4 regions of the Pararhizobium sp. A13 genome follow, and region 1 is predicted to be linked to each of the others. Evidence: riboswitches for the same ligand, from Rfam matches in the RefSeq annotation. Region 1 holds a riboswitch; each other region holds the start of a gene.
What was found. A riboswitch is a leader RNA that binds a small molecule or an ion and turns the genes downstream of it on or off. The one in region 1 is predicted to bind cobalamin.

Region 1 (7,128 bases):
TCACTCACCCAGCTACAGAGCCGAAGCCGCACTCTTTGGAACTTAAAGCGCACATTCTCTTCACATACCAAATTGGCGTTGCGCCGAAGGTTTTTGCCGACATCTCAATCATAACGCCAGATTGTCCGCCTATGAAAGCCGTTTTGAGCGGCCTTTTCCCTTGGTAAGTGCAAATCGATCCACGAGGGTGGATATCCCTATAGTTGTATTTAAATGGCAAGTTGAAACTGAAGCTGCCGTTGTCGGCTGTTGGCCTGGTATCCGGGCTTTTGGCAGCTTGCTTAATTGTGCCGAGGTTTCGCTGGGAAAATAGTTCGGAACTTATCGACAATTTGGTGCGGGTGACAATTCTTTTGGCTGGCATCAGGGCCGATTAGCCGCCACCATGTTGTAGTAGTTGTCTGAGAAAATTCACAGCTTTCGGTCGTGCGGGAACGGATGCCTGTAAAAACAGTATATTGCGAGAAAAAGCGGTGCCGGACGATGCCACCACCAGGTTGAATCCTTGCGGCACCAGGCCTTGCCATGCCGGAACCAGGGCATTGCCAAGCCCCTGCGCCACCAGGATCGCGATTGTCTCAAGCGCATCAAGATCGCAGACCACATCGGGGGAAAGATCGGACGCTTCCATGTATTTCGCAACGATACGCCCTCCCCAGGAAGCAGGATCGTATCGGATAAACGGTTCACTCGCAGCATGCTGGACGACTTCACTCTCACCGATCTCAGCCTTCGTCATGTACCGGATTCCGGGCTGCGATTGCGTCGCCCCTGTGAGAGAACTTACCCTGTGCGTTGCCGTTTATGACGCGTCTAGCGACCGAAGTTCGCCCTCGATGGAAGGGTCAGACCTCGGGTTCGTGGCAAACCACTTCGATGTTGTGCCCGTCCGGACCAATGACGAAAGCTGCATAGTAGTTCGCGTGGTAGTGCGGGCGCAGACCAGGCGCACCATTGTCTTTGCCACCCGCCTCCAGAGCCGCGCGATAGAAAGCTTCGACTTGCTGGCGATTCTCCGCCGTGAACGCTAAGTGAAGATGCGCCGGCTTCTCCTCGGTTTGGCACATGCACAATGAAGCCACACCACCCTTTGGGCTAAGCTCGACACCGAGCGGCCCCTCCAGGACAACAGCGACGCCGAGCGGTTCGCATGCACAATGAAGCCACACCACCCTTTGGGCTAAGCTCGACACCGAGCGGCCCCTCCAGGACAACAGCGACGCCGAGCGGTTCGAGTGCCTTGAGGAAAAACGCTTTGCTCGCTGCATAGTCGCTGACTCCGAATGCGACGTGGTCAAACATGAGTTCTCCTGACGTGTGTGGGCTCGCGCGAGGCCAAGCATAATGTCGCAGCCATACTTGCCAGCGAGAGTCCATCGGTCAACCCACTGGTTATGGTCGCACTTGGAGTAGCGTTTCAGTCTAGGTATGCTTGGATGGCCTTGATGGGCAAATATGGACTTTATGGGTGCGAATGCCGTCAACATCCCGTTTGAAGAAATGGTGATATGGGTGATGTTATAACACATCTAATGGGAATTATGGAACTTATCTAAGTCATTGAATTGACAGATATATCAATATTCGACGACCCTGTAAGCGATGCCGATCAGTCGATCCGGTACTGGACATGGTACCGGCCATGATAGGCTGAGCGTTCGATATGGGCGCACACGCCAAAAACCTCGGTCATGAGCCTTTCTGTCAGAATATCCTCCGGCGCGCCGGCAGCCACGACCTTGCCCTGGTGCAGCACGGCAAGGCTGTCGCAGAACATCGCTGCCAGATTGAGATCGTGCAGCGCGACGATGCTGGTCACCGGCAGCCGCGCCACCAGCTTGAGGATTTCCAATTGATGCTGGATATCGAGATGGTTCGTCGGCTCGTCGAGCAGCAGTTCGCTTGGTGTCTGCGCCAATGCGCGGGCGATATGCACCCGCTGGCGCTCGCCGCCGGACAGCGTATGCCAAAGCTGTCCGGCGCGACCGGGCATGCCCACGTGGAAAAGAGCGGCATTTACCGCCGCATCGTCCGCGGCACTCCAGGGCGAGAGCGGGCCGCGATGCGGTGTGCGTCCGAGCCGTACCACGTCAAGAACCGTCACCTGCGCGTCAGTCGTTGCCTGCTGCTCGACGAAAGCGACGCGCCGGGCAATATCGAGGCGGGACATTGCGGCGATATCGGCATTTCCCAGCGAAATGACGCCGCTTTTGACGTTACGCAACCGGCAGATGAGACGCAGGAGGCTGGACTTGCCCGACCCATTGGGGCCAAGCAGGCCAAGCGTCTTGCCGGGTGCCACGTCGATGCTGATGCCGTCGACGATCATCTCGTCGCCGGTTGACCAATGGACGTCACGGACGGAAATGCTCAAACCGGCTTCCTCGCCTTGTAGAGAATGAACGCGAAGGCCGGGGCGCCAAACATTGCGGTGACGACGCCGATCGGCAAGATCTGCTGCGGAATGATGATGCGCGATGCAATATCGGCGGTGACCATGAAGATCGCGCCGATCAACGCCGACGCGGGCAGAAGGCGACCATGCGAGGGACCGACGAGGAATCGTGCCGCATGCGGAATGACCAGTCCGACAAAGCCGATGGAGCCGACGATGCTGACCATGGCGGCCGTCATCAGCGCCGTTGCGCCGAGGAGGATCATGCGGACGCGGTTAACTGCAATGCCCAATGCCGCCGCAGCGTCGATCCCAAAGGTAAAGGCATCGAGCGCTCGGGCATAGAACATCGACACCGCAAAACCGATCAGAGCGACCGGAGCGGCCAGATAGACATCCGGCCAGCGCACGCCGGCAAGGCTGCCGAGCAACCAGAACATGACACCGCGGGCCTGCTCGGCATTGGCCGATGTCGTGACGATGTAGGAGGTGAGCGCGGTGAAAAGCTGCGAGCCTGCGACACCGGCCAGGATGATCCGGTCCGATCCTCCTCCGGCTCCTGCCGCCAGAGCCGAGACGAGAATGAAGGCAATGATTGCGCCGATGAAAGCGCCGGCTGATAACGTCAGGACGCCATAGCCGAAGCCGAGGATCATCACCGCGACCGCCCCGGTGGATGCGCCGGCGGAAATGCCGAGCACATAGGGCTCGGCCAGCGGATTGCGCAGCAGCGCCTGCAGGGTCGCGCCAGACAGCGCAAGGGCCGCGCCGGCGCTCGCGGCAAGAAGCGCGCGGCTCAGCCGATAGTCCCAGACGATACCCTCATGGATGCGGCTGAGCTCGAAGGACGCGCCGAAAATCCGGTTGGCCACGGCCTTGCCGGTTGTGGTGAGCGGGATGGAGATCTCGCCGATCGAGACGGCGAGGCTGATCACGAAGGCGAGTGCGACGAGCGTCAGGATGGCAAGCGCGAAGCGCGCCCACCATCTTTGACGGGTCACCACCGGTTGACCGATAGCCGCAAGTGTCACTGCGACAACCCGAACGCCTTGATGCCTTGCGCCAGGGTTTCGATGCCATCGATCGTGCGGATTGTCGGGTTCATCGACTGCGCATCCATCTGCACGAAGCGCCTGTTCTTGACCGCATCCAACTGGCTGGTGACCGGATCCTTCTCCAGAAAATCGATCTTCACCGCCGGATCGTCTGCCACATAGCGCCGGCGGTCCATGGTGGCGATGACGATGACGGAGGGATTGGCCTCCGCGATCGTTTCCCAGCCGACCAGCGGCCATTCCTCCTCGGTCGTCACGACGTTCCTGGCGCCCAGCGTCTTCAGGATATAGGCCGGGGCGCTGTTCTTGCCCGCGATGAAGGCGTCGCCTGCGACTTCTTTGCTCGAGAACCAGAAGACGACAGGAATCTCGCCGAGCTTGCCACCGATCGACGCGACGGCGTCGGATTCCCGCTTTTTCAGGTCGACGATCAGCGCATCGCCGCGCTCCTGTATGTTGAAGATTTCCGAGAGCTCACGGATTTCCTGGTAGATCAGGTCCATCGTGAAGAGTTGCCTGCGCACGCCATCGCCGCCATCCGTGTTGACCTTGGCGACGCAATCGGCCGGCGAGACATAGGTGTTGATGCCGAGGCCTGAAAACTGCTCGCGCTTGCCGACCGACCCTTGCGCTCCGACATGCCATTCGAACTCGGCCGCGACAAGGTCAGGTTGCTCGCCGACGACGGATTCGAAGCTCGGATCGTTGTCGGCAAGACGCTTGATCGTCCGGTTTTCGGCCTCATATTCTTTCAGCACTGGACCGACCCAGACGGCGGTCCCGGCAATCTTGTCGGCCAAGCCGAGCGAGAACAGGATTTCGGTCATGCCCTGACCGATCGAGACGATCTTCTGCGGCGGCTTCTCGAAGCGGACGGTCTGGCCGCAATTGGCAATTTCCAGAGGATAGCGCGTCGGCGCAGCCGCGGCTTGTGTGCAAAGGCTCCCCAACGCAACGACTACTGCGGAAATCGGCGCGAGGATACGGGAAAAGGCGACAAAGCGCCCGGCAAGGCGGTCGAAATCAATCATCATGGCTCCTTTCCGGGCAACCCCGCCCGGGATGGTGGATCTTGCTTTCGACGGCAGGTCTCCTGGCTTGCGGATATGTGCTTTGCGTCTGCCTTCCCGCGAAACCTGAAGGGGTTCTCGCAGTGGCATGGCGCCTCAAAAAGGCGCCACAAGGACGATCGGCAATCCGCTTACAGTTGCGGGGGCAGCCACGGTCTTGGTCCCTGTTGGGTCTTCCGCACCGTGTTCCCTATTAATCCCCTCGAAGTCATCCATCGGGGAACCGTCGGCAATGATGTAGTCCGAGCGCGGCGGCGGCGTCAAGGCGAACGACACCGCTGTCAACCGCGCGATTTTGACCAGTCTTGAAGCATCGGCGCACCCTAAGGCATCAACTGGCCGCCGTTGACCTCGATGATCTGGCCGGTAATGTAGCCGGACAAAATGGGCGATGCCAGGAAGAGATAGGCGCCGACGCAGTCCTCCGGCGAACCGACCCGGCCCATCGGTACGGTACGTCGTTGCGCATCAAGCATTTCAGGGCTGGTGTAGCGTTCGTGGAACGGCGTCGAGATGATGCCAGGTGCCACGGCGTTGACGCGGATGCCGTCGCCGACGAATTCCTTGGCGTGGCCGCGGGTGATGGTCGATACGAAGCCTTTGGCGGCCGCGTAGAGAATGGCCCCATTGCCGCCGCCATTGCGGGCGGCGATCGACGTCGTGTTGATGATGAAACCGCCCTGTTTGCGCAGCCACACATGTGCGGCCCGTGTCGCGGCGAGCACCGAACGGGCGTTCAGATCCATCACACGTTGGTAGTGCGCATCGCTCATTTCGGCAGTCGCGACGCGACCGAGCATGCCACCGGCATTGTTGATCAGCCCGTCAAGCCGGCCAAAATGACCCGCTGCCTCCTCGACCACCCGTTCAGTCACCCCATCCGCAGATAAGTCGCCCTGGACAAGCAGCGCCTTGCCGCCCGCGGCCTCGACGTTCGCCAGCAGTTCGGTTGCCGCCTGGCGGCTCTCATTGTAGTGGATCGCGACGCTTGCGCCCTGGGCAGAAAACGCGCGCACCAGCGCCGCGCCGATGCCGGTCGATGCACCGGTGATCAGAACTGCTTTTCCGTCGAGATCGGGGATCCGGATCCCCTGCCATTTGTTCAGCTCGCCAGCCATGCGTCGCCCTCGGTTTCCGGCCCACGTCATTCATTCCGCAAGCGAGATAACGCTCGGACCAGAATTGTCCAGCTGGACAACCGCCTACGACCCACCCGCAAAAAGGCCCGGAACATCGCCCGGGCCTCTGGCATTCCTCGCGATCGATGATCCGCGGTTATTCGGCTGCAGCAGCCACCGCACGGCGGCGGCCGATCGTCGCCTGAGTCAGCAACAGGGCGCCGACTGCGCACAGCGCTATCCCCATCGCCATCGGCACCGCGGTGCCATCGAAGAAGACCGACGCGACCACCATGGCAACCGCGGCCGTGACGAAATGCAACGTTCCCATCAGCGACGAGGCCGTGCCGGCGATCTCGCCGTGATCCTCCAGTGCCAGAACCGCCGTCGTCGGGATCACGAGACCAAGACAGCCATAGCCGACGAAGAGGAAAACAGCCAACACGGGCAGCTGGTTGAAGCCCAGGCTCATGACGATGGCCATCGTTGCCATGGTCAGCGCGAAAGCGGTGACGGCGACGCGCATGACGCGCACGAGGCCGAAACGCTCGCCGAACCAGCCGGTCGCCTGCGAAACGCCGAAGAACGACACGGCATTGATCGAGAAGGCAAGGCTGTATTGCGTCGGCGTCAGGCCGTAATGGTCGATCAGCACGAAAGGCGAGTTCGCCAGATAGACGAGGAAGCTTGAGATGCCGAGCCCGCCGATGAAGGTGAGTGTCAGGAAGTTCCTGTCCTTCAAGAGCACACCGTAGGCCGCCATGGCGCTGCCAAGGCTGCTCTCGGCGCGATGCGCCTTCGGGCGGGTTTCCCGCAATTGCGTCGCAAGAAGGATAAGGCCAACGAATGAGGCAGCCATGACGGCCCAGAAGACGCCGCGCCAGCCGTAGAATTCGATGACGGCGCTGCCGGTGAGCGGCGCGAGGATCGGCGAAATGCTGAAGACCAGCATCAGCAGCGACATCAAGCGTGCGGCCTGCACGCCGGTATGCATGTCACGAACGATGGCGCGCGGAATGACCATGCCGGCGGCTCCGCCGATCCCCTGCAGGAAGCGGAAGGCGATCAGGGTTTCAATATCGGTCGCCAGGGCACAGCCGATGCTGGCCGCAGCAAACAGGCCGATGCCGAGATAAAGTGGCGCCTTGCGGCCCCACATATCCGACAGCGGTCCGTAGACCAGCTGGGAGAGTGCAAAGGAGATAAAGAAGGCAAGCAGGCTCAGCTGCACGACGTTGTTCTCGGCCTGAAGATCCTGTCCGATCGAGGGCAAGGCCGGAAGATACATATCGATGGCGAAGGGGCCAATCGCCGATAAAAGACCAAGGATCAGCGCCGTGCGAATAAAGGAGGTCGTCATGGTGATCATCTTTCAGAAAACAGCGGCGCACAGCCGGGACACTGGCTTGCCGCATCGCTCTCAGGAGGGTTCAACGTGATCGTAACCAGGATGAGCACGGTACTTGGGAGGACCCGCGCTCATGTTGGCA
Region 2 (7,128 bases), on a different replicon from region 1:
CTCATTGCCCGCGCAAACGGCCTGCTCTGGGGTGCCTACCACCTCGCCCGCCCCGGCAATCCGGTCGACCAGGCCAATCATTTTCTCGACTATGCCGACCCGCGCGCGGACGAACTGATGGTGCTCGACATCGAAGGTATCGATGCGGGAAAATACATGTCTCTGGAGGACGCGGCTATTTTCGCCGGGCATGTCAAAACGCGTACCGGGCGTTATCCGATGCTCTATACCAACCACGCGACCGCCAAATACATCGCAGCCAACCGCGACCGTTTCCCGATCCTGTCGCGCCTGCCACTCTGGTATGCACGCTACAGGCCTGGCATACGCAACGTCTTCCCGATGGGAAACTGGGACAGCTACGCGCTCTGGCAGTTCTCGTCGGCGGCGAACTGCGGCAAGCGGCGCTGCCCCTACCGTGTCGCCGGAACCCTGACCGACATCGACGTCAATGTCGCCGCGATGAATGCCAAGGCCCTCAAGGCCGTATGGGCGAAAGGAGAGCTCCTGCCCGCCAAGCCGCTGGACAAGCCGCTGCTGATCGCCACCGGCAAAGGCAGCGTCTCCGCAGGCGCTGGCATTGGCGTCGATCTGACTTTGACGGGGTCAATCCGCAGGGTTTCCAACGCCCTGGCTTTGAGGTAAGCAACGTCACACCGAGCGGTAGCAATGCATTTACCGTCACCGTGGAAATGCCCTTCCAAACGCGATCCCTGTTTACCTCTTTGGCCGTATGACGGTTCAAAAAACGAAAGCCGCCCCCCCTGCACATGATGAGCAGATGACGAACAAGATTGTGATCAGCAGCAACAGCACGGCGCCGGTATCGGTGCTTGATGCAGACAGCGAATTTATCGTCGACGCGGACGTGACCCTGTCGACGCCCGCAACCGCCATCGTTGCAACCGGCACGGCCCTCGGCCGTTATTTCTATATCAATGGCACCGTCATCTCTGCGTCGAGCGATGTCTTCCAGTTCGGCACGACCACCGTTGCCGACAGTCAGAGCCAGTTCGTCGTCAGCAGTACCGGCAAGGTTTCCGGTGGCGATTACGGCCTCAAGATCGATAGCGGTGGCCTTGAATTGAGCAATGCCGGCACCATCGAGGCGCGGCTGACAGCGATCACGGCTGCGGGCGAGGCGACGCAGGTCGTCAATTCCGGCCTGATCACCTCATCGGCAGGCATGGGAATAGCCGTTTCCGGCAGCGCCGCCATCGTCATCAATCACGGCACGACACATGCCGAAACGACGGCCGTAGAACTTTCCGGTGCGAATGCCCTTTTCACCAACAACGGCGAGCTGCGTTCCGACACCTCCTATGCCCTGGTTTCGAGCGGCGAAGGGGCGGCGCTCACCAACCACGGCACGATCGTCGCCAAGGGCACCGCCATTCTTTCCTCCGGCATTGCCGCGATCATCACCAATGACGGCAAGACGAGCTCGACGACTGGCTACGCGATCGCGGCCAGGGGCAATGACGCCACGGTCACCAACAGCGGCACGATAAGCGCTGACAAGGCCGCCATCCTTCTCACCGGTGGTAGCGGCATCGTCACCAATGACGGCCTGATCAAGACCTCGGCCTATGCCATCGCCGTATCGGCGGATGAGGCGACCATCACCAACAACAAGACCATCACGGCAGGCGGTGGCGTCAAACTGGCGGGGGCGGACGGCACGCTCACCAATCACGGTACGATCACGGGCACGGGCCCATCCGCGCCAGTGGTGGATTTCTCGGGCGCATCCAAATCCAGCCTGCACAATACCGGCCTGATATCGGCGAAATCGCTGGCCTTTCTCGGCGGCGATGGCGTCCAGTCTGTCTTCAACAGCGGCACCATCACTGGTGCGGTCAAGCTCGGCGGCGGTAAAGACTATTTCGACGGCACAGGCGGCGAGGTGAACAGCACTGTTTATGGCGGCAGCGGCAACGACACCTATGTGATTAGTGACGCCGCGATCAAACTGTCGGAAGCCTCCGGCGGCGGCACAGACCTCGTCAAGGCAAGCGTGTCTTTCACGCTCGGAAGCTATTTCGAGAACCTGACGCTGAACGGTACGGCCAGCATCAATGCCACCGGCAACACGCTCGCCAACCGGCTTCATGGCAACAGCGGCAAGAACAGCATCGACGGCTTGGCCGGCCGCGACCTGATCTGGGGCCACGCCGGCGCCGACAGGCTGACCGGCGGCTCCGGCGCCGACCAGTTCGTCTTCAATACCGGCGACGGCAAAGACAAAATCACCGATTTCGCCGCCACCGGCTCGATCCACGACACTCTCGACCTAGCAGGTCTGGAGAGCATCACCAGCTACACGGATCTTGCGAAGAACCATATGCATCAGGTCGGCAGCGATGTGCTGATCGATGGGCTGAACGGCGACAGCATCTTGCTGAAGAACGTGAAGCTGGCGGCGTTGGACAAGGGCGATTTTCTGTTCTAGCCGTTTTCCAGCTCCAGCCATGACGCTCACCGGTTTCCGTCTCATCCCGCCCTCCTCGGACAATGGGGCGGCGGTCGTTTCCGCCCCCTCGCCTGCGTTTATACGGCCGCTGGGGTTCCGCGTTGGGCCGACCGGCCATAGGGCAGCGGCGCTGCCATTATTGCCGGCATGTCGGCCTCCAGGCACGCGGCAATAAACGCCTCACGGGCTACCGCCGCCGGCGTCATCCGGCTCAGGGCTCGCCTGCAGGACGACACGGCGCGATCGTAGCGTTCTCCTCGCTTGAGCGGCCATTCGTTTTCCAGGAAATCAAGGGCTTCGTAGACGCTGCTGAAGGTGCGGTCCAAACCGGAGCGCAGGGTCACTTTCAGGGGATGGGTCCACGGAACATCGCGAATAGTCATCTTTTTTCCTCCTTTTTGGCTACCTCTTCACGGGTATCGGAGGATAATATTGGCAACGAAATAAGTTCGTTCAAGAGGTGCTTCAGCCCTTCAAACCAACCGGCGATCAAATAATCAAAGGCCCCTTCCTGCGTAGAAAGGGGCCAAAGGCATACGTTCTGAAATCGGCGCAAGATACTTCTCTCTTGCGTCTTTGATTGTACTAAATTGGTAGGCGCCAACAAGTAACGTTTTCCGACAGAAGGTCTCCTGCGCGTTACCGAAGATGTCGATAAGTGCGGGAATTTCGTTGCTGCACGGGTGTTCAATGCCGAATCAAGTGCGCGGCGGACAGATTGGAAATTTTCGGCGTATCGCCGGCGATGGCGACCCGACCGGGCGGTTCGAAGGCCGTCGACTGGTTTATTGCCAGACCGTCGGATTTATCAGCTTTTGCATGGTGCGTCCGACGCTGGGAACCACATCCGAACCCGCCTGAGTGCCTCGTTCGCCTTGCCGCTGGGGCATCGAAAAACCGACGCGGCCCGGCTCATCATCCCGCCTTCCCCGGGAGACAACCTGACTTGCCATCAAAGATGATTTGAGACAGAGTCCCGGTATGGTTGCTCTTGAGGTTTGGGCAAGCTGCCATGAATGGAGAACATCATGCGTATCAGATCCCTCATGGCTGTTGCCGCAATCGCGTTCTTATCACTGTCTGGATGCGCGAGCACCGGCACCGGCAACACAACCTATAGCCAATGGCAGGGCGCATACCCTGAGCCTGATTTCGGCGCAGTCGATTCCGGCGGCGTGCGCATTTTGTACTAAGGCGCATCGCGTCAAAACAGATTAAGGCGATGCGCCTTTCATCTCTGTGTTTATGCATGTCGCCCCCCGAGGCCCGGGATCGTCATTCCGAGCGTAGGCCGGTTGCGCCGCTGTCTACCGAGAGCCAAGCGCCTCCCATCGCATGGCATTTCGTTTTCCGAACGTCAGTAGCGAACGTTCGTAAAAACCCGGTGGCTCACGCCTCGATCTGCACGTCCCCGAGTGGCCGCGAACAGCAGGCGAGAATGTAGCCTTCGTCGATCTCGTCATCGAGGATGCCGCCATTGTGATGCATCTCGACTTCGCCGGAGACCTTCATGACGCGGCAGGTTCCACAGAGGCCACCTTCGCAGGCGGCACCGATGCGAACGCCGGCAGCGCGGGCCGTCTGCAGGATGGTCTGCCCGGGCTGGCACTTGGCTTCCTTGCCGGCCATGGTGAAGGTCACGGTGGAGACGGCTTCGCCATCGACCTCAGCCCCGATCGCGAATTCCTCCGCAGCCGGCGCTGCAGCCGGCTGGAAGCTTTCCTCGTGATAGCGGTTCATGTCGAAGCCAACGCTTTCCAGCATCGACTTCACACCGCGCATGAAGGGCTCCGGACCACAACAGAAGACGGTCCTGTCGCGGAAGTCCGGCGCAAGCAGTGCGAGCTTCGAGGTTTCGATACGGCCGCGCAGCCCGTGCCAGCCGTGGCGCGGCGCATGCGTCTCGACGATGAAGCCGAGATTGAGGTTCGGCATGTTGCGGGAGATGTTCTCGAGTTCATCACGGAACAGAAGGTCGTCCGGCTGGCGGGCGCAGGAGAGGAAGGTGACATCCGTCTGCGGCGCGCAATCGGCCATCCAGCGGGTCATCGACATCATCGGCGTGATGCCGGAACCGGCGGAGATGAACAGGTATTTTTCGCCCGGATGGCGCACGAAGGAGAAATCGCCGAGCGGGCCGAAGGCCTTCAGCTTCATGCCGGGTTTCAGGCTTTCGAACATCCAGCGCGTGCCGATGCTCGATGCCTGCGCCTTGACGGTCACGGCCACCGTGAACGGCCGCGACGGCGTCGAGGACAGCGTATAGGTGCGCATCACCGGATCGTCCGGCGTCACCGGCAGTTCGAGCGTGACGAACTGGCCCGGCACGTAGCGGAACCAGCTGTCCTTGTCAGCCTTGAAGCCGAAGGTCATCACGTCCGGGGCTTCGGCGGTGACGGAGATGCATTCCAGAAGATGCTGCCGGTCGTTGAACGGCTGCAATTCGTCGAAGTGCCGGAAGGATGAAGCAATCGTCATGTCAGGCAACCCGGACCAGAGGGGTGGAGGCTCCGTGCAGGCGATCCTGCATGAAATTGACGTACCATTCGACGAACTGCATCACGCCGCCCTCATGTTCGGGTGAATAGGGGCCGGGCTGATAGGCAGGCGAGCGGATGCCGAAGGCATTTTCCTCGACGATCTGGCGATCCTGATCGTTGGTTTCCGTCCAGACATGCGTCAGTTCTTCGAGGTTGTAATCGACACCTTCGACGGCATCCTTGTGCACCAGCCACTTGGTGGTGACCTGGGTCAGTTCGGGCCCGAGCGGCAGCACGCGGAAGGTGATGGCGTGGTCGCCCAGGATATGGTTCCAGGTGCTCGGATAGTGGAAGAGCAGGAGCGTGCCGATATGGCTCTGGCTGACATCGTCGGAGAGTTGGCGCTTGACGGCGCGCTTGCCGGACATGGTGTAGCTTTCGGCATCCTGGATCAGCGGCATGCGGGCAACGCGGAACTGGCCGGTCGGCGACATCCTGAACTCGCTCGGCAAGCCTTCGGCTTCGGATTTCGTCCAGTGCTCGGCAATGATCGGGTCGTCCTTGGCGCCCTGCACGCCGGTCGCGGTCGGCGCTTCGGGATAGGTGCGGCAGAGTTCCGGGTGGTTGGCGGCGCAGTGGTAGCACTCGCGGTTGTTTTCCCAGACGAGTTTCCAGTTGCCCTTCTCGATGATCGTGCTCTCGAAGGCGACCTTGGTGTCTTTCAGATTGTGCGGCGTGACATAGGACGACACCATGTCGCGCATCGGCTGGAAATCCATCGGCTCGTCGGCGAGGCAGATGAAGATATAGCCGCCGATGGTTTCGCAATGGATCGGCTTCAGGCTGTGCTGCGCCTTGTCGAAATCCTCGCCCATCTGGCGGGCGAAGAGCAGCTTGCCGTCGAGCTCGTAGGTCCACTGGTGATAGGGACAGACAAGCTTGGCCGACGAGCCCTTCTGCCCGGCGCAGACGCGCGAACCGCGGTGGCGGCAGGAATTGTGAAGCGCCCGGACGGCACCCTGGCGATCGCGGACGATGACGACCGGATAGTCGCCGACCTGAACGGTAAAATAGTTGCCGGCCTTCGGGATTTCGCAGTCATGACCGATGAACAGCCAGTCCTTGTACCAGATCTGCTCCATGTCGAGCTTGTAGAGATCGGGATCGGTGTAGAAGGCCTGCTCCAGGCTGTGCCCGTCGCGGCGGGTCTTGAGTTTGCGGAGGACTTCGCTGCGGAGATCCATGTTCGTTTCCTTGTGCTCGCCACTTTTCGGTTGAGCGGACAGGAAAGGAACCACCACCGCGCCGGGAGTGCGCGTGGATATACTGGTTCGCCTTCCGGCTGCCCGCCGCAACCCAGACATCAATTTCGCCACAAGGCTGGTTTCCGGGCTCAGGAGCTGTCCTTTCGGACCATCGCGGCGCCTTCCCGGATCTCTCCAGTGGCCTTTTGCCGAGGTTTCGCTCCACCACCGTTGCGGGGGCAGCGCCGGATTTCGACCGGCTTCCCAATTCTCCGCCCTCCCTATAAAGGCGGCACCTTGAGTGTTTTCATCTAATCTGCCGATGCGGCCGGACAGCCGCCGATTAACGACATCCGGTTCCAGAATGACGACACACGCACAGTTGGTTTTCCAGGTGGCCGGAATGGCTATTTTATAAGCAGAAACAACGATCTTTCCTGATTTTTCGGCAGATGGCGCCTTTTCCGCCACACACTGCCAAATTCTGTGCAGCGACTGTCTTTTTGCGACATATTGCGGCGCGGCAACCCTCGTGAAAGCGCAAGCTTCGCACCATCGGGGGCGGCTAATGCTTGGAAAGACTGCGTTAACTCTCGCAATGTAGCTTCTCCTCATAAACGTTTCCGCCGCGGCATGTCCGCGGCACTCCGACGCAATCCTGGTGCAGGCCGATGCCAAACTTGAGATATTTCGACGCTGCTGCCGTCAAGAAACCGGTTCAATCGCCGAAAACGGCTGTTCATACCGAATTCCTGCGCACCGGGCGCATCAACCGGCCCCAGCAATGGAGCGTCGAGGAAAAGCGCTACCTGACCCACCAGGAAGTGGCCGCCCGCACCGGCCGCAGGCTTGAGGCTGCCGGAGCCGTAACGCATGAGCGTATCAACGGCTTCCATGCCTCCATCCGCTTCCCGAAGCTGATATTCCATCG
Region 3 (7,128 bases), on a different replicon from region 1:
TGAAACGCTGGCCGAAGCCGAAGAGCCGGAAACGCACCGCAACATCCTGAGGGATCTGCCGCCGATCAGCGAAGGTGACCCGGCCTTGCGCGGCGGTGCCGACGTATCGGATTTCACCCGGCCGGGCGCTGACGACGGCGGCCTGCGCACGTTGTGCGTTCGCACCTGCGACGGCGCCTTCTTCCCGATCTCGTCCGGCGCCACCCCCGCCGATTTCCAGCGCGATGCAGAGACTTGCCAACGCCGATGCCCGGGTGCGGAAACGGCACTCTATTACCATGCGCTTGCGACCGAAGAGACCGATCAGATGATCTCGGCCTCCACAGGCGAGCCCTATCTCGAACTGCCCACGGCCTTCGCCTACAAGACCCGTGACCGCAGCCAGCCCGGCCAATGCGGTTGTGCGCCTGCCCGGCAGACCGCCACGAACCAGAGTGTGCCGGACGACGGCAGCGGCATTCTTGAGATCAGGCCGCGCAAGGCTGACAAGACGGCAGCAAAGGCTGCCATCGCAGACCGTCCCTACGATCCGCAGAACAGCAAAGTGCGCGTTGTCGGGCCGAGCTTCCTGCCCTCCCACAAATCGTCGATCGACCTGAAACACCCGACCGGCCCCGGATACCAGCCGCAGCAGACCAACTGATTAGAGCCTCTACCTGGCCGGCTTGACACCCCAGGCGTTGGCGAAGACCAGCTCGTCGAGCGCCAGTCGCTGCCGCCAGCCTTTGACGGCCAGTTCAGGTTCCGCATAGAGCTGATCGACATAGCCCAGGCAGAGCCAGGCGATGATCTCGATGTGATCGGGTATGCCAAGAACGGCCTTGACGTCGCGCTCGTGGAAAATGCTCACCCAGCCGACGCCGACGCCTTCCGCCCGCGCGGCAAGCCACAGGTTCTGCACGGCGCAGACCGTCGAAAACGCGTCCATGCGCGGATTGTGCGTCCGGCCGAGAACGACCTTGCCGGCACGGGTCGGGTCGCAGGTGATACAGAGGCTCACCGGCGCCTTGCGGATGCCTTCCAGCTTAAGCGAGCGATACGTGTCGCGCGCGGCGCCATCGAACATCAGCGCCGCCTCCTCATTGGCACGCTGGAAGGCTTCGAACACCTTTTGGCGTCTGTCTTCGTCCCGCACGACAATGAAATTCCACGGCTGCATGAAACCGACGGAGGGTGCGCTGTGGGCGGCGGCAAGCAGCCGTGCGATCACATCGTCCGGCAGTGGTGTCGGAAGGAACTGATCGCGCACGTCACGGCGTGTCTCGATGGCGCGGTAGACGGCGGCGCGCTCGTCCGGTGAAAATGCCTCCGCCCTGACAAGGCGGTCTTGCGGTTCCGTTTGCATCGTTTGATCCCCAACAATGCGAAACCTCCCGCCGTCCGCGCGGGGCTGGTCTATCTCGTCAGGCCGGTCTTCTGACTGCGGATCAACCCGCCTTGCCGCCTTCCCAAATCACATGAGGATTCAGTGGCAGAATTCTGAAAATATTCAGAAATTCATTCTAGCAAGGCCGTCCCCGTCACAGCGTTGGGCACGTCCCGGATTTTCACCGGATTCCCGATTCTCCCGCTTTCGCGGGCACCTGAACCAAACCGATAAAGGCACAGCGGGCCGCCGAATGCAAGCGGCCCAACGTTCTCCTCACAGGGCGGCAACCGGATGTGGTGAACCGTCATAAGCGCCCCAGATCGACTGATCGAAGCAGATCACCGAGCCGGTTATCAGGCCGGATTCGGCCGACGACAGATAGGCACAGGCCCGCGCCACCTCGGCCGGATCGACAAGACGACCGAAAGGCTGGCTTGCAGCCGCCTTCTCCAGCCAGTCGTTGGCAGCGCCATGAAACTCGCGCTGGATGCGATCCTCACCTTCCGACGCCATCCACCCGATGTTGAGCCCGTTGACGCGGATGCGGTTGCGCAACACCGCATAAGCGGTGTTCTTGGTCAGTGTTTCCAGCGCGCCCTTGGAGGCGCAATAGGCGGAGATGAACGGCTGCCCGGCCTTGGCCGACATCGAGCCGATATTGACGATCGTCCCCTCTGTCTTTTCCCGGCGCATCACCTTGATCGCCTCCTGCATCAGGAAGAACGGCGCGCGCACGTTGACGGCGAACATGCGGTCGAACAATTCCGGGGTTGTATCGAGGATGGTGCCGCGATCGGTAATCGCAGCCGCATTCACCAGCGCATCAACGCGGCCAAACTGCGTATCGCAGGCAGCGACGACCTTGCGTGCGTCCTTCACCTCTCCGAGATCGGCCTGTACATACACCACCTTGGTACCCGCAGCCCTACCGATCTCGGCCGCCTTGGCCTCGCCTTTTGCGGCATTGCGGCCACAGATGACGATGCCAGCGGCGCCCCGTTCGGCAAACAGCGCCGCGATCGTCGCTCCCAACCCTTGGGTACCGCCGGTCACAATCGCGATCTTGCCGTCAAGGCGGCCATAGTCGTTGCTCATTCCGTTTCCTCCGTTTTGAAATGGCGATGATGCAGAAAACTTCCGTCCGGAAACCGGACGGAAGTTTGACATGCCGGGTGCGCCGGCGTCAGCTCAGTTTCTTCTCCGCCTGTGCCGCAAGCGCGCCAGCGAAGGCCGCCGCCTCCCACCCGCCGGCCAGCGCCTCATGCATCAACTGCGCCTGCGTCTTCGGCGCCAGTCCGCCGAGCGGCGGATCGCGGTCCAGATTGGTCGGGAAGGAATAACCTTCCGCGCAGGACGCGATCGCGTTGGCCGCCTGCGCGTCAGATAGCCGTCCATCGGCCAGCATGGCTTTCAGGGCCGGATAGAGCGTTGCACTCATCCGCTCGCGGTTGACCGTCTCCATCGCCCGACCGAAGGCGGACGAAACCTGCAGCAGATTGGCGACACGCTTGATGTCGGCCGAACGATTGGTGCCGGCAGCGTGGAAAAGCGCCGGATTAAAGAACACCAGATCGCCCTTGGACAGCGGCAGTTGCACGTGGTTCTTATCGAAATAGTCGCCAAACTCCTGTCGTTTCAGGGCCAGATAACCCGGCACATAGGTCTGGCTGTAGGGCATGAACAGCGTCGGACCGCTTTCGAGCGGCATATCGCAATGGGCAACCGCCCCCTGCAAGGTGAGCACCGGCGACAGCCGATGCACATGGGCAGGAAACTGCTCGATCACGGCCGATGTCTGGAAGCCGAGATGGTAGTCTCGATGCGCCGATTGCGCCGCACCACCCGGATTGACCCGGTTGACCTGCGCCGTCATCTGGTAGCTCGGCCCGAGCCAGGCTTCGCTGACCAGCGCGATCAGCGTGTTGCCGTAATAGGCCGCGAAATTCTCCGGATCCTTGAGGCAGTGCTTTTCCAGCGAATTCCAGATCCGGTCATTGGCGCCGGGCTTGGCAAAATGGTCGCCGCCTCCGGTATTGGTGCGATGCTGCTCTTTGATGATCTCGTCGAAGACACCGCTTGCCGTATCGATGACGCCCGTATCCTCGAAAGCCTGCTTCAGGACGATGACGCCCGGGCCCATCGCGAAGGCCTCACAGATCTCCGCGAGCACCGCGCGACGTCCATCGTCTGTTTCGGCCGCCTTCAGAACACTGGCGCCGTCATAGATCAGCACATTTTTCTCGACGCTTGCCGCATGCTGATAGTCGCTGAGCAGCGTCCTCCGCTCCACCTCGCGTCGGAAATCCTCCAGATCGCAGGCCGCTTCCGTTAGCCAGACCCGATCGGCGCGCTGCCTCAGAGCATTGTCGGTCTTCATCCTTTTTTCCTCCCACTTGGTGCCGTTCGATGGCCCGACTATACGTGGTGGAAAAACCTGATATAGAGCAGAAATCCATCAAAACACCATCAGAGCAAGACCAAATGGCGCATGAGTTTCTGGTCAAGGACATTGCCTTCCAGGCAGGCCTCAGCACCGCGACCGTCGATCGGGTGCTCAACGGTCGGCAAGGCGTGCGCAAGCAGACCGAAATGCGCGTGCGTGCCGCCATCCGGGAACTGGAAAAGCAGCAGGCCGGCATGGAGGTTCAGGGGCGGAAATTCGGCATCGACATCGTCATGGAAGCGCCGGAGCGATTTACCAACGCGGTCCGTGACGCCTTCGAAAGCGAGAGCCTCACCTTCCTGCCGACGATCTTCCGGTCCCGTTTCCATTTTGCCGAGACGGTGCGGCCGCACGAGATCGTCCAGCTACTCGACCGCATTCGCCTGCGAGGCACCGACGGCATCGTGCTGAAAGCGCCCGACGTTCCCGATATCAGCGCCGCCGTCGTCCGGCTCGAACAGTCCGGCATTCCCGTCGTGACGCTGGTCACCGACCTGCCGAACGCGCCGCGCACCGCCTATGCCGGGGCGGACAATAGGGCCGCCGGAGAGACCGCCGCCTATCTGATCGGCGAGCGGTTCGCTGGAAGTCCGGCAACCGTGCTGGTGACGCTGTCGAGCAGCCGGTTCCGGGGCGAAGAGGAGCGGGAGATCGGTTTCCGCCGAACCTTGCGCGACCGCTACCCGTCGATCGGGATCGTGGAGGTCAGCGAAGGGCTTGGCCGCGACGAAGCAACCGGCGCACTCGCGGCAGAGGCCCTGTCCGCCAATCCGGGCATCAACGCCGTCTATTCGATCGGCGGCGGCAACCGGGCGGTGCTTGCCGCTATTGCTGAGGCCGCCAGGCCCTGCACCATTTTCGTCGCGCATGATCTCGATGCCGACAATCTCGATCTGCTGCGCAGCGGACAAATCCACTTCATTCTGCATCATGATCTGAAAGCCGATGTCCGCACGGCCTTCCGCGCGATCATGAACCGTCGCGGGGCCTTGGCCAATTCGAAAGGAACGCACCTCTCGGCTGTGGAAGTCATCACGCCCTACAACATACCGGCATGGGTGCGTTAGTCAGGCGGCCTGTCCGGCTTCGGGAGCACGCTGCACGTCGAGGAGGTCATCGGCCGTTTGGACGCGATTGCGGCCACGGCTCTTGGCGAGATAGAGCGCCTGATCGGCGAGCGGCACGAGCTCGCGGGCAATGCGGCCGTGGTCGGGCGCGAAGGCGACGCCGATGCTGCTGCCGACGCGCAGCAACTGCCCCTCGAACGGCACCGGCACCTGCGCCTCGACAATCAGCGTATTGGCAAGTGCGATGACCTGATCGCGCGCCATGGTATGGTCGAGAATGACGGTAAATTCGTCCCCACCGAGGCGGGCGACGACACCGTTGTCCGCGACACGGGCCGCAAAGCGGGACGCAAGCGTCTTCAACACGGCATCACCGGCCGGATGCCCGTAGCCATCATTGACCGCCTTGAACTTGTCGAGATCGATGCAGAGCAGCGAGAACGACCGCTCCTTCACCCGGGCAAGCGACGTCTCAAGAACATCGTCGAAACCGCTGCGGTTCAGAAGCCCGGTCAGGCGATCATGTTTGGCGAGATGGCGGTTTTCCGCCTCGCTCGTCTGCAGCGCCGAGAACACCGCACCGAACCGGACTGCGATGAAAGCCATGACCAAAGCGCCGGACATGGCAATGACGATGACGCTCGGAAGCGTTTCGGACCGAACGAAACTGCCCGGCGCACGCGGCGTCCAGGCAGCGACCATGCAGGCCGGCTGCGAGCAATCGCTGACGGCCACATGGATGGAGCCTTCCGGCACCTGGCGCAACGGCGCAAAGGCAAGGCTGGAGATGCCGAGCCGGTCTTCCATGTCGGTGATCATCCGGTCGCTGAAGGGCTTTACCGTGACCATGAACACCGGGTTGCGGCGAGCCATCGGAATTTCCGCCGTTTTCGGTACCACGGCCTGCACGACAACGATGCTCATGCTGCCATCGATCATCCTCAAGTCGGCAGCATGGATGTTCGGGACCGGGGCCGTCAGCTCATCCGGGTGGGCCTTGGTAGACTGCAGCACCCAGCCTCCGCCCTTGGCCACCAATGCCGCTTCATAGAGGTCATTCGCCTTCTCGAGCAGATCAACGGCCCATTTCAGGGTGCGGGAACCACTTTGAGGAACGACCTTCTCACCGTTTTCGACCGCCAGCAGCGTGCGCTCACTGGCATCGGCAAAAATCATCCAGGAGAATCCGAAATCCTTCCACAGCCAGTCCGTAAGCTCCTGCTTGACGAAGGCACCGGTAAAGCCCTGCCCTTCAAGCTGCGCAAAGCTTTTGTCCCAGAAGGAAAACTGCGCCTGATACTGCACCACCGCGTCGATCTGGTGCTGCATCTCGCTTTCGATGAGTTTGCGTTCGGCGGTAAGGCCGAACCGGTCGGCCTCGGTGACGGAGCGGTCGAGGACGAAGGCAAGGCTGGCGACAATCAGCAGCGGAAGTTTCGTTTACGCAAGCTGGTTGGAAATCCGTTAATTGCGGCAGCCCCTATCGTGCGGAAATGACTGCAATCCTGGGCTTCACGCGGACGAACATCCCTTTTTCACGCTGCTGCAAATCGAGTGACGCATCCTGACGAAGAAGCTTTGTCAAAGTGGCAGAACCATAAGACTTCGTCGTGAAGTTGGGAGCAACCACACGCAAAGCCTTTCCCAAACTAGCAATTGAGACCCATCCATTGTCCGTTTCGGCATCAAATGTTTTGATTGCCGCGCTTACAAGTGACAGCACGCCCTGCGGTTTTGCGGGTTTCCCCGTGGGTTTCGCTTGAGGTTTCGCCGTTGCGGCAACGGGCACCGGAACAAGGGAGGATTGACCAACGACATGAAAGGCGTCGCAGCTTTGGCGAAACGATGTGGATGCCTGCTTGCTGCCAATGCCGATAACGACCTTCCCTCCGCCGCGCAGATGCATTGCAAGCGGTGTGAAATCACCGTCCGAGGAGACAAGACAGAAAACATCGGCCTTGTTGGCAAACATCAGCTCCACCGCATCGATCGTCATGCGCATGTCGCTGAAATTCTTGCTTTTGCACGGGCTCGAAACCTGAATGGTGTCAACGGCATGGGGCGCTGCCGCTGCAAGCCAGCCAGCCCCTCTCCCGTGGGCAAAATCGCCGTAGGCGCGGCGCGTCACCGTCGCTCCATAGGCGCCTGCTTCCCGCAGGACGTGGCTGGCGAAATCTCCCGGAACATTTTCCGCATCGATCAGTACGGCCACTCGGTTATGAATGGGCATTTCCCGTTCCCCTGTTTTA
Region 4 (7,128 bases), on a different replicon from region 1:
TGTGTGAATCTCCCAGCCGAGTTCACCGGCAAAGGACACCCGCACCAGCTGGCACCAGCGGCCGGCGATCTGCACCGACTGATGCGTTAGCCAGCCCTTGAAAAGATCGGCGTCCGAGACTTCCGCGAGTAACTCGCGTGACTTCGGCCCTGAAAGAATCTGGCAGGTGAAATTGTCGGTCACATCGTCGAGCGTAAACGCCGCATCCTTCGGTAGATGCTTTTTCAGCCACTCGAAATCATGCCACTGCGCGGTCGCCGCGGTGATCAGGAAAAAGAAATCCTCCTCCAGCGCCATGACTGACATCTCCGTCACGATGCGTCCCTTGTCATCGGAGAAATAAGCAAGGCCGATGCGGCCGGGCTTCGGCACCTTGCCGGTGATAAGACCCAGCAGCCAGTCGCGGGCGCCCTCGCCCTTCAGCCGGTAACGCGAGAAACCAGGAAGATCGAGAATGGCGGCCGCATGCGTGACCGCAAGACATTCCTCCTCGATCCGCTTCGCCCACGGACCAGCACGGTTCCAGGTCTGCGTTGATTCCTCGGACGTGTCGTCCTCTGGCTGGGCGTACCAATTGGCGCGCTCCCAGCCGTTGTAGGGCTTGAACTGCGCGCCGAGTGCCGCCATCCGGTCGTGGATCGGCGACAACTTCCTGTTGCGGCCGGCCGGCCAGGCATGCTTCGGAAAATGCATCGCATACTCGTGGCCATAGACTTCCATGCCCTTGGCGATGCAATAGTCTTGGGCCGCAAAACTGGTGAAGCGGCGCGGATCGCAGGACCACATGTCCCACTCCGTCTGGCCCTCCGTCACCCATTCGGCCAGCACCTTGCCGGCCCCGCCCGCCTGGCAGATGCCGAAGGTGAAGACGCAGGCCTCGAAGGCATTCGGCACGCCCGGCATCGGCCCGATCAGCGGGTTACCATCCGGTGCATAGGGGATCGGCCCGTTGATCATCCGCGACAGGCCCGCCGTGCCGAGAATCGGCACACGCTCGACGGCATCGTTCAGATACCATTCCAGCCGCTCCAGATCGTCCGGGAAGAGTTGGAAGGAGAAATCCTCCGGCATCGGGTCGTCCGGCGTCGCCCAATGCGCCTTGCAATTGCGCTCATAGGGACCGAGGTTCATCCCGGTCTTTTCCTGCCGCAGGTAATAGGAACTGTCCACGTCACGTAGCAGCGGCAACTTGTGACCGACCTCCTTCGACCAGGCAGCGAGCTCCGGAATTTCCTCGAACAGCATATATTGATGGCTCATCACCATCATCGGCACGTCGCGGCCGAACCACTTGCCGACTTCGCGGGCATAGTAGCCGGCGGCGTTGACGACATATTCGCAGCGGATATCGCCCTGCGGCGTCGAAAGAATCCACTCATCGTTTTCCCGGCGGGCGCCGGTGGCGGGACAGAACCGAAAAATCTTCGCGCCCATGTCGCGCGCGCCTTTCGCCAGCGCCTGCGTCAACTGCGCCGGATCGATATCGCCGTCATAGGGATCGTAGAGCGCGCCAGTGAGGTCATGCGTCTCGATGAAGGGATAGCGCGTCTTGATCTGGTCGGGCGTGAGGATATCGAGATCCATGCCCTGATACCGGCCCATGCCGACGACGCGCTTGAACTCCTGCAGCCGCTCCTTCGAATGGCCAAGCCGGACCGAGCCGGTGACGTGGTAATTCATCGGATAGTCGACGAGATCGCCAAGCTCGCGATAGAGCGATGCCGAATAGCGCTGCATGTTCATGATCGACCAGGAGGACGAAAAGGTCGGCACGTTGCCCGCCGCATGCCACGTCGATCCGGCCGTCAGCTCGTTCTTCTCCAAAAGCACGCAATCGCTCCATCCGGCCTTGGCCAGATGGTAGAGCGCAGAGGCCCCGACCGCACCTCCCCCGATGATCACGACGCGCGCATGAGACGGCAAATTCGACATGTCTGTTCCCTTGTTTGGAGGGAAGTTTTGGCAACGAAGCGCACCAGTATCAAGCGGTCAGAATTCGCTTTATTGATCGAAGAGTTCGATTAGATTGGGTCAAGATAGCCCCCTCACCCTGACCCTCTCGCCGCCAGCGGGGAGAGGGGACGACAGAGTTTGCCGCTCGGTCCTTCTCCCGGTCAGAAAGGGGAGAAGGTTGCCGACAGGCCGGATGGGGCAGAGCCAGGAACGAACATGCAGATCGACCTCATCGAAACCTTCCTCGACCTGATGGAAACCCGCAGCTTCAACCGGACGGCGGAGCGGCTGAACATCACGCAATCCACCGTCTCCCACCGCGTCAAGGCGCTGGAGGCGCAGTTCAACCGCAAGCTCTTCACCCGCAACAAGGGCGGCACCGCGCCGACGGCATCCGGCCTGCGCTTCCTCGATCATGCCAAGGCGCTGCAGCACCAATGGCACGAGGCGACGCGGGCAGTGGAGAGTGCCGGCGCCTACGAGCGCTCGATGCGCCTCGGTATCCAGCATGACCTGGCCGAAGCCTTTGCCGGCCGCTGGCTGTCCGCCATCCGCGCCGACCTGCCGGCTACCTCGATCTACATGGAAGCCGATTATTCCAATCAGATGAACCGCGATCTGGCGGCCGGCGATCTCGATCTCGCCATCCTCTACACCCCGCATTACCTGCCCGACCTGCATTACGAGCGGATCGGAGAAATGACCTACATACTGGTCAGCACCATTGCGCGAACAGTCCGCGACCTGCGGCCGGAAACCTATATCCAAGCCGTCTACTCCCCCGCCTTCGACAGGGCGCACAGGCTGGCGCTGCCGCATCTGTCGGCCGCACCGCTGGCGTCGGGGCAGAACATCGCCATCATGGATTTGCTGAAGACGCTGGGTGGCGCCGCCTACGTGATGAGCGGCACCGCTACGCGGCTTGCCAAAGAGGGTGCTGCCTTCCCTGTGGACGATGCTCCCACCATTCCGCAGGCGGTCTATGCCGCGACCAGCATCCGCACGCGTCACGCGCACCAGCACCGCCGCATTATCGGCGTGATGCAGGATCTGCTGGCTTCGTAGACGCCTTCTGCGGAAATGCCATCATAGCTGAACGGCAAGTTCCTTGTTTTGCGTTTCCATCAACCTGGCCAGCATCTCGGCCCCCGAGACCGGATAGGCGATCGCGTAACCCTGCAGAACATCGCAGCCGAGGCGCGTCAGAAGCTTGGCATGCTCCAGCGTCTCGACCCCTTCGGCCACAACTTCGATGTCGAGCGCCTTGGCGATGTCGACGATCGACCGCAACAGTCGCTTCTGTTCGCGCGACGTAGTGATCGGAAATACCAGGCGCCGGTCGATCTTCAGCCGCCGCGGTTTCACCTTCGTCAGCCCGATGATCGAGGCGTGCCCGGAACCGAAGTCGTCGATCTCGATGTCGATGCCCATACCCTTCAGCGCGGCAACATTGGAAAGCACGCCTTCCTCGCTGTCGTCGAGAAAGATCGTCTCCAGCAACTCGAATGACAGCGTATCCGCCTCGACATCCAGTTGCTGCAAGTCGTCGATCAGAAGCGGATCGGACAGCCGCGCCGCCGAGACATTCACCGCGATCCGTGGAACGCGTACGCCCTGCCGCGCCCAGGCTCGCCGGTCTTTCAACGCCGCTTTCAGAATTGCAGCGTCCAGGTCGTCCAGCACGCCAAGATTTCCCGCGACGGTGAGGAATTCGCCCGGCAACAGCAATCCGCGTTTCGGATGGCGCCACCGCGCCAAAGCCTCCAGGCCGACGATACGGCGTGTCCTGGCATCGACCTGCGCCTGGTAAAAGGGAACAAACTCTCCCTTCTCCAGCCCGCGCGCAAATTGCTTGGCAACGCGGCGCTCGTTGTTGAGCTGCGCCTTGAGTTGCGCCGAGAAGACCTCCACCCTGCCCCGGCCAAGTTTCTTGGCGCGATGAAGGGCGATATCGGCTTCGGCGAGCAGATTGGCGATATTTCTACCGCTGGCGGACGCCAGGCCGATCGACGCGCCGGTGCGCAACACTTCGTCATTGTGCCATATCGATTGCTTCAGCTGTTGTGCCAGCCGCTCGGCAACCGTCTTCAAATCTTCGATGGAGTCGAAATTGGCGATCAGAACCGCAAATTCGTCGCCGCCTATGCGGGTGACGAAGGCGCTATTCGGCAATGCGGCGACAATCCGGCTGGCCGCGGATTTCAGCACATTGTCACCCACCGAATGACCGGCGGTGTCGTTGATCTGCTTGAACCGGTCGAGACCGATATGGAGGATCGCCAGCTTTTCCAGCCCGGCATCCTCTGAAAGCTCCGCCAATCGGCGATCGAAGAAGCTGCGGTTCGGCAGCCCGGTCAGGTAGTCATGTTCGGCCGCATATTCGATCCGCCGGGCGCTCGCCTCGAGAGCAACTGCGCGTTTTTCGGCAATGGCCTTCTGCCGCTGCAGTTCCCGATTGAGAAGCACATCCGCCGTCACGTCCCACTCGACGCCGATGAAAGTGATGTTTCCGTCTTCTTCGAAGCAATGCGCCCTGGAGCGGAGATAACGAAGTTTGCCGTCCGGCAGAACAATGCGGTACTCAGACGAATAGGTGCCCTTGCCCTTGATGGCGTCGTTGAAATCCGACTCTGCCTGCTCCCGGTCATCAGGATGGATCGCCTTGGCCCACAACGCCGCCTTGACGCGCTTGTTTGTCCGGCCGGTTCCATAGAGCCGGTGCATCTGCTTATCCCAGACGACTTCATCCTTCTGCGTGTCGTGTTCCCATACGCCGATCCGCGAGGCGTCGAGCGCGAGCTCCAGCCTGCGAAGAATATTCTGAAATTCCTGTTCGGACCGCGCCGCTTTCATTGTTTTCTCTATGAATGTTTCTTCACATACAAACGTGCGCGGTATTCTGCCGCAAGGTTCCTAAAGAACTATTGCCCTCGCAAAACGCGAAATGTAACCAGAAATACAAGCAACCATTCGGTGTTATTTAAAGTAGGCGGCATCGACCAACGCACTTGCTCCCTAGTTCAGAAGGATAGACCTGCGAGCGAACTTCGGCAATCGCGACGGCAAAGCGGCATCGCAGGTCGCATCATCGAATTGACACGAGCCGGAGGACATCATAATCATCGTCGGATCAATTGGTTCCTTGGAAGCGAACGCTTCCGGGGAGTAAATGGGAACGTGACGGATGGACCCACACTGGGCATCTCAATCACGGCCGACCCCGCGACTGTAGAGCGGTCAGAGTTTGTCATGCCGGTCAACCGGCAAAAGCCACTGCGGCGGCGGGCCTTGTCCCGCACCTTGGGAAGGCGAGACAGGTTCACTGGTGCCAAGCACCTGACGCCGCGAGCCAGGAAACCTGCCGGTTGATAAAGGGCATGGTGCCCATTTGGTGGGAAATTTCCCACGCGCCATCACGGAGGTTGTCATGGCTACGTCTACAGTTTCGAGCGTTCCGCTCTCCCTCAACGACCGCATCACCGCCGGTATCCTCGCCCTTCTGATCGGCGGATTCCTGGTTTTCGGCGCCGGTCTCGCGAATTCCGCCGTGCTGCACGATACCGCGCACGACGTTCGCCACTCCTACGGTTTTCCCTGCCATTGATCGACTGATGTGGGAAGCCACGCGCTTTTCGCATTCAATCTGACGGCGGATCGCGGGTTTCCATCGAAACCACGCATCGACAGAGCATGCGCCCGTGCTGCGGCACCGGGCGGCATTTGCCATGGGGATTTCAAACATAGCAAGCCAGAGAGCGTTGACGTGCATCCGCTCGGCTTGAACCCGGGGGTATCGAAATGATTGTCAAAACGCTTCTGGCCGCGTTGGTGGCTGGACTGATCGCGGGTGTCTTCACGACCGTAGCGCAGACTGCGCGGGTCGTTCCCATCATCCTTCATGCTGAAGAATATGAAGGCAAGGAGCCTGCCGCGGAACAGCCCGCCACCACCGAGGGTCAACAGCATTCATCACTTGGGTCGACATCAGCGATCGGCGAAATACTTGCCGCATTCTCGCCGATCACACCGGCATACGCCCATGAGGGCGAGCATGAAGACGAAGGCGGCATCATGTTTGGCATGAGCCGGTTTTCAGGAACCTTGCTCGCCAATCTCGTAACCGGCACAGGTTTCAGCCTGTTGCTGACCGGCATCAGCTTGCTGATCGGCTATCCCATCACGCTTCGCAACGGTGTCCTCTGGGGCGCTTGCGGTTGGCTGGCGGTCCACATGCTGCCCGCAATCGGCCTCCCGCCAGAATTGCCTGGCTTTCCGGCGGCCGACCTGCACGACCGGCAGATATGGTGGATAGCGACAGTCCTACTCTCCGGAGCTGGCCTGTATATGCTTGCACTGCGCCCCGAAATCATTGCGAAAATCGTTGGCCTGGCAGTGCTCGCCGTGCCGCATATCTACGGCGCGCCGCAGCCTGCGGATATTTCGAGCCCGGTTCCGGCCGTTCTCGGCGCCGAATTCGCGGTCGCCGCGCTGGCAACCGCCCTCGCCTCGTGGATCGTGCTCGGGCTGGTCTCGGGTTATATCAACGACCGCTTCCTGAAATCGGCATAGGCTTGCAACATTAACCGCCTGCGCGTTCGAGATGAGCGCGCAGGCGGCTTTTTTGCGTCTCCTCGTCGAGAAGTACGCAGACATCGCAAAAGGTCCCGCCATCCGTTCGGTAATACAGGCAGCAGCCGCTTCGCAGGCGAAATACGCGCTCGACCGGCACACCATCCACGTTCGCGGCGATCGTTTGATACCGCAATGCGCTTGACGACAGCGGCGAGCCTTCCGTGTTGACGATAGCGAGCGCCGAAGCCATCGCTTGCTCCTCTTGCGCCGATGCCGCGCCCATTTCGAGAAACGCACCGGCAATGCCGTCGGCCGCCAGCCGCCATTGCGCAACCGATGACAAACCGGTGCGGGCCTTCACCGTTTCGACAACCGGCGCAAGGCTGGCAACGAAGCTGTCGTGAAACAAGGATGCCCCGTCAGGGCCTTGGCGAAAATGACGAAAGCGAAAATGAAAGCGACGGGCATCGGATGGGTAAACTTGCACAATCTCGTCTGCTTTTTTCGGGGCATACGGTTCAAAACGGATTGCAAGGCTTCCCGGATCGAGATCCGGCACCAGCCCGGTCCTCAGATAGATGGTACCGGCAGCGATGCTGAGTT

Region 2: it holds a riboswitch for cobalamin, as region 1 does, so the genes downstream of both, WI754_RS10075 (aromatic ring-hydroxylating dioxygenase subunit alpha) here and WI754_RS29495 (ABC transporter substrate-binding protein) in region 1, are expected to answer to the same signal.
Region 3: it holds a riboswitch for cobalamin, as region 1 does, so the genes downstream of both, bluB (5,6-dimethylbenzimidazole synthase) here and WI754_RS29495 (ABC transporter substrate-binding protein) in region 1, are expected to answer to the same signal.
Region 4: it holds a riboswitch for cobalamin, as region 1 does, so the genes downstream of both, WI754_RS18865 (CbtB-domain containing protein) here and WI754_RS29495 (ABC transporter substrate-binding protein) in region 1, are expected to answer to the same signal.

The regions. Positions count from the first base shown of each region.
Region 1 is NZ_CP149512.1:171,460-178,587, reverse strand. It holds gene WI754_RS29515 (LysR substrate-binding domain-containing protein) at 374-739, opposite strand; partial or broken gene WI754_RS29510 (VOC family protein) at 846-1,302, opposite strand; gene WI754_RS29505 (ABC transporter ATP-binding protein) at 1,610-2,374, opposite strand; gene WI754_RS29500 (iron chelate uptake ABC transporter family permease subunit) at 2,371-3,426, opposite strand; gene WI754_RS29495 (ABC transporter substrate-binding protein) at 3,423-4,481, opposite strand; cobalamin riboswitch at 4,516-4,763, opposite strand; gene WI754_RS29490 (SDR family oxidoreductase) at 4,844-5,638, opposite strand; gene WI754_RS29485 (multidrug effflux MFS transporter) at 5,796-6,998, opposite strand.
Region 2 is NZ_CP149510.1:2,092,387-2,099,514, reverse strand. It holds gene WI754_RS10100 (GH25 family lysozyme) at 1-645, shown strand, start outside; gene WI754_RS10095 (calcium-binding protein) at 782-2,452, shown strand; gene WI754_RS10090 (DUF982 domain-containing protein) at 2,551-2,856, opposite strand; gene WI754_RS10085 (hypothetical protein) at 3,502-3,666, shown strand; gene WI754_RS10080 (hybrid-cluster NAD(P)-dependent oxidoreductase) at 3,863-4,951, opposite strand; gene WI754_RS10075 (aromatic ring-hydroxylating dioxygenase subunit alpha) at 4,953-6,197, opposite strand; cobalamin riboswitch at 6,314-6,512, opposite strand; gene WI754_RS10070 (DUF6656 family protein) at 6,869-7,128, shown strand, end outside.
Region 3 is NZ_CP149510.1:3,378,613-3,385,740, forward strand. It holds gene WI754_RS16680 (DUF2865 domain-containing protein) at 1-643, shown strand, start outside; gene bluB (5,6-dimethylbenzimidazole synthase) at 653-1,345, opposite strand; cobalamin riboswitch at 1,389-1,602, opposite strand; gene WI754_RS16690 (SDR family oxidoreductase) at 1,643-2,464, opposite strand; gene WI754_RS16695 (phytanoyl-CoA dioxygenase family protein) at 2,553-3,746, opposite strand; gene WI754_RS16700 (LacI family DNA-binding transcriptional regulator) at 3,851-4,879, shown strand; gene WI754_RS16705 (diguanylate cyclase) at 4,880-6,208, opposite strand; gene WI754_RS16710 (hypothetical protein) at 6,200-6,376, shown strand; gene WI754_RS16715 (NYN domain-containing protein) at 6,360-7,109, opposite strand.
Region 4 is NZ_CP149510.1:3,846,930-3,854,057, forward strand. It holds gene WI754_RS18850 (FAD-dependent oxidoreductase) at 1-1,932, opposite strand, end outside; gene WI754_RS18855 (LysR family transcriptional regulator) at 2,170-3,018, shown strand; gene WI754_RS18860 (EAL domain-containing protein) at 3,040-4,806, opposite strand; cobalamin riboswitch at 5,072-5,334, shown strand; gene WI754_RS18865 (CbtB-domain containing protein) at 5,381-5,557, shown strand; gene WI754_RS18870 (CbtA family protein) at 5,752-6,522, shown strand; gene WI754_RS18875 ((2Fe-2S)-binding protein) at 6,533-7,084, opposite strand.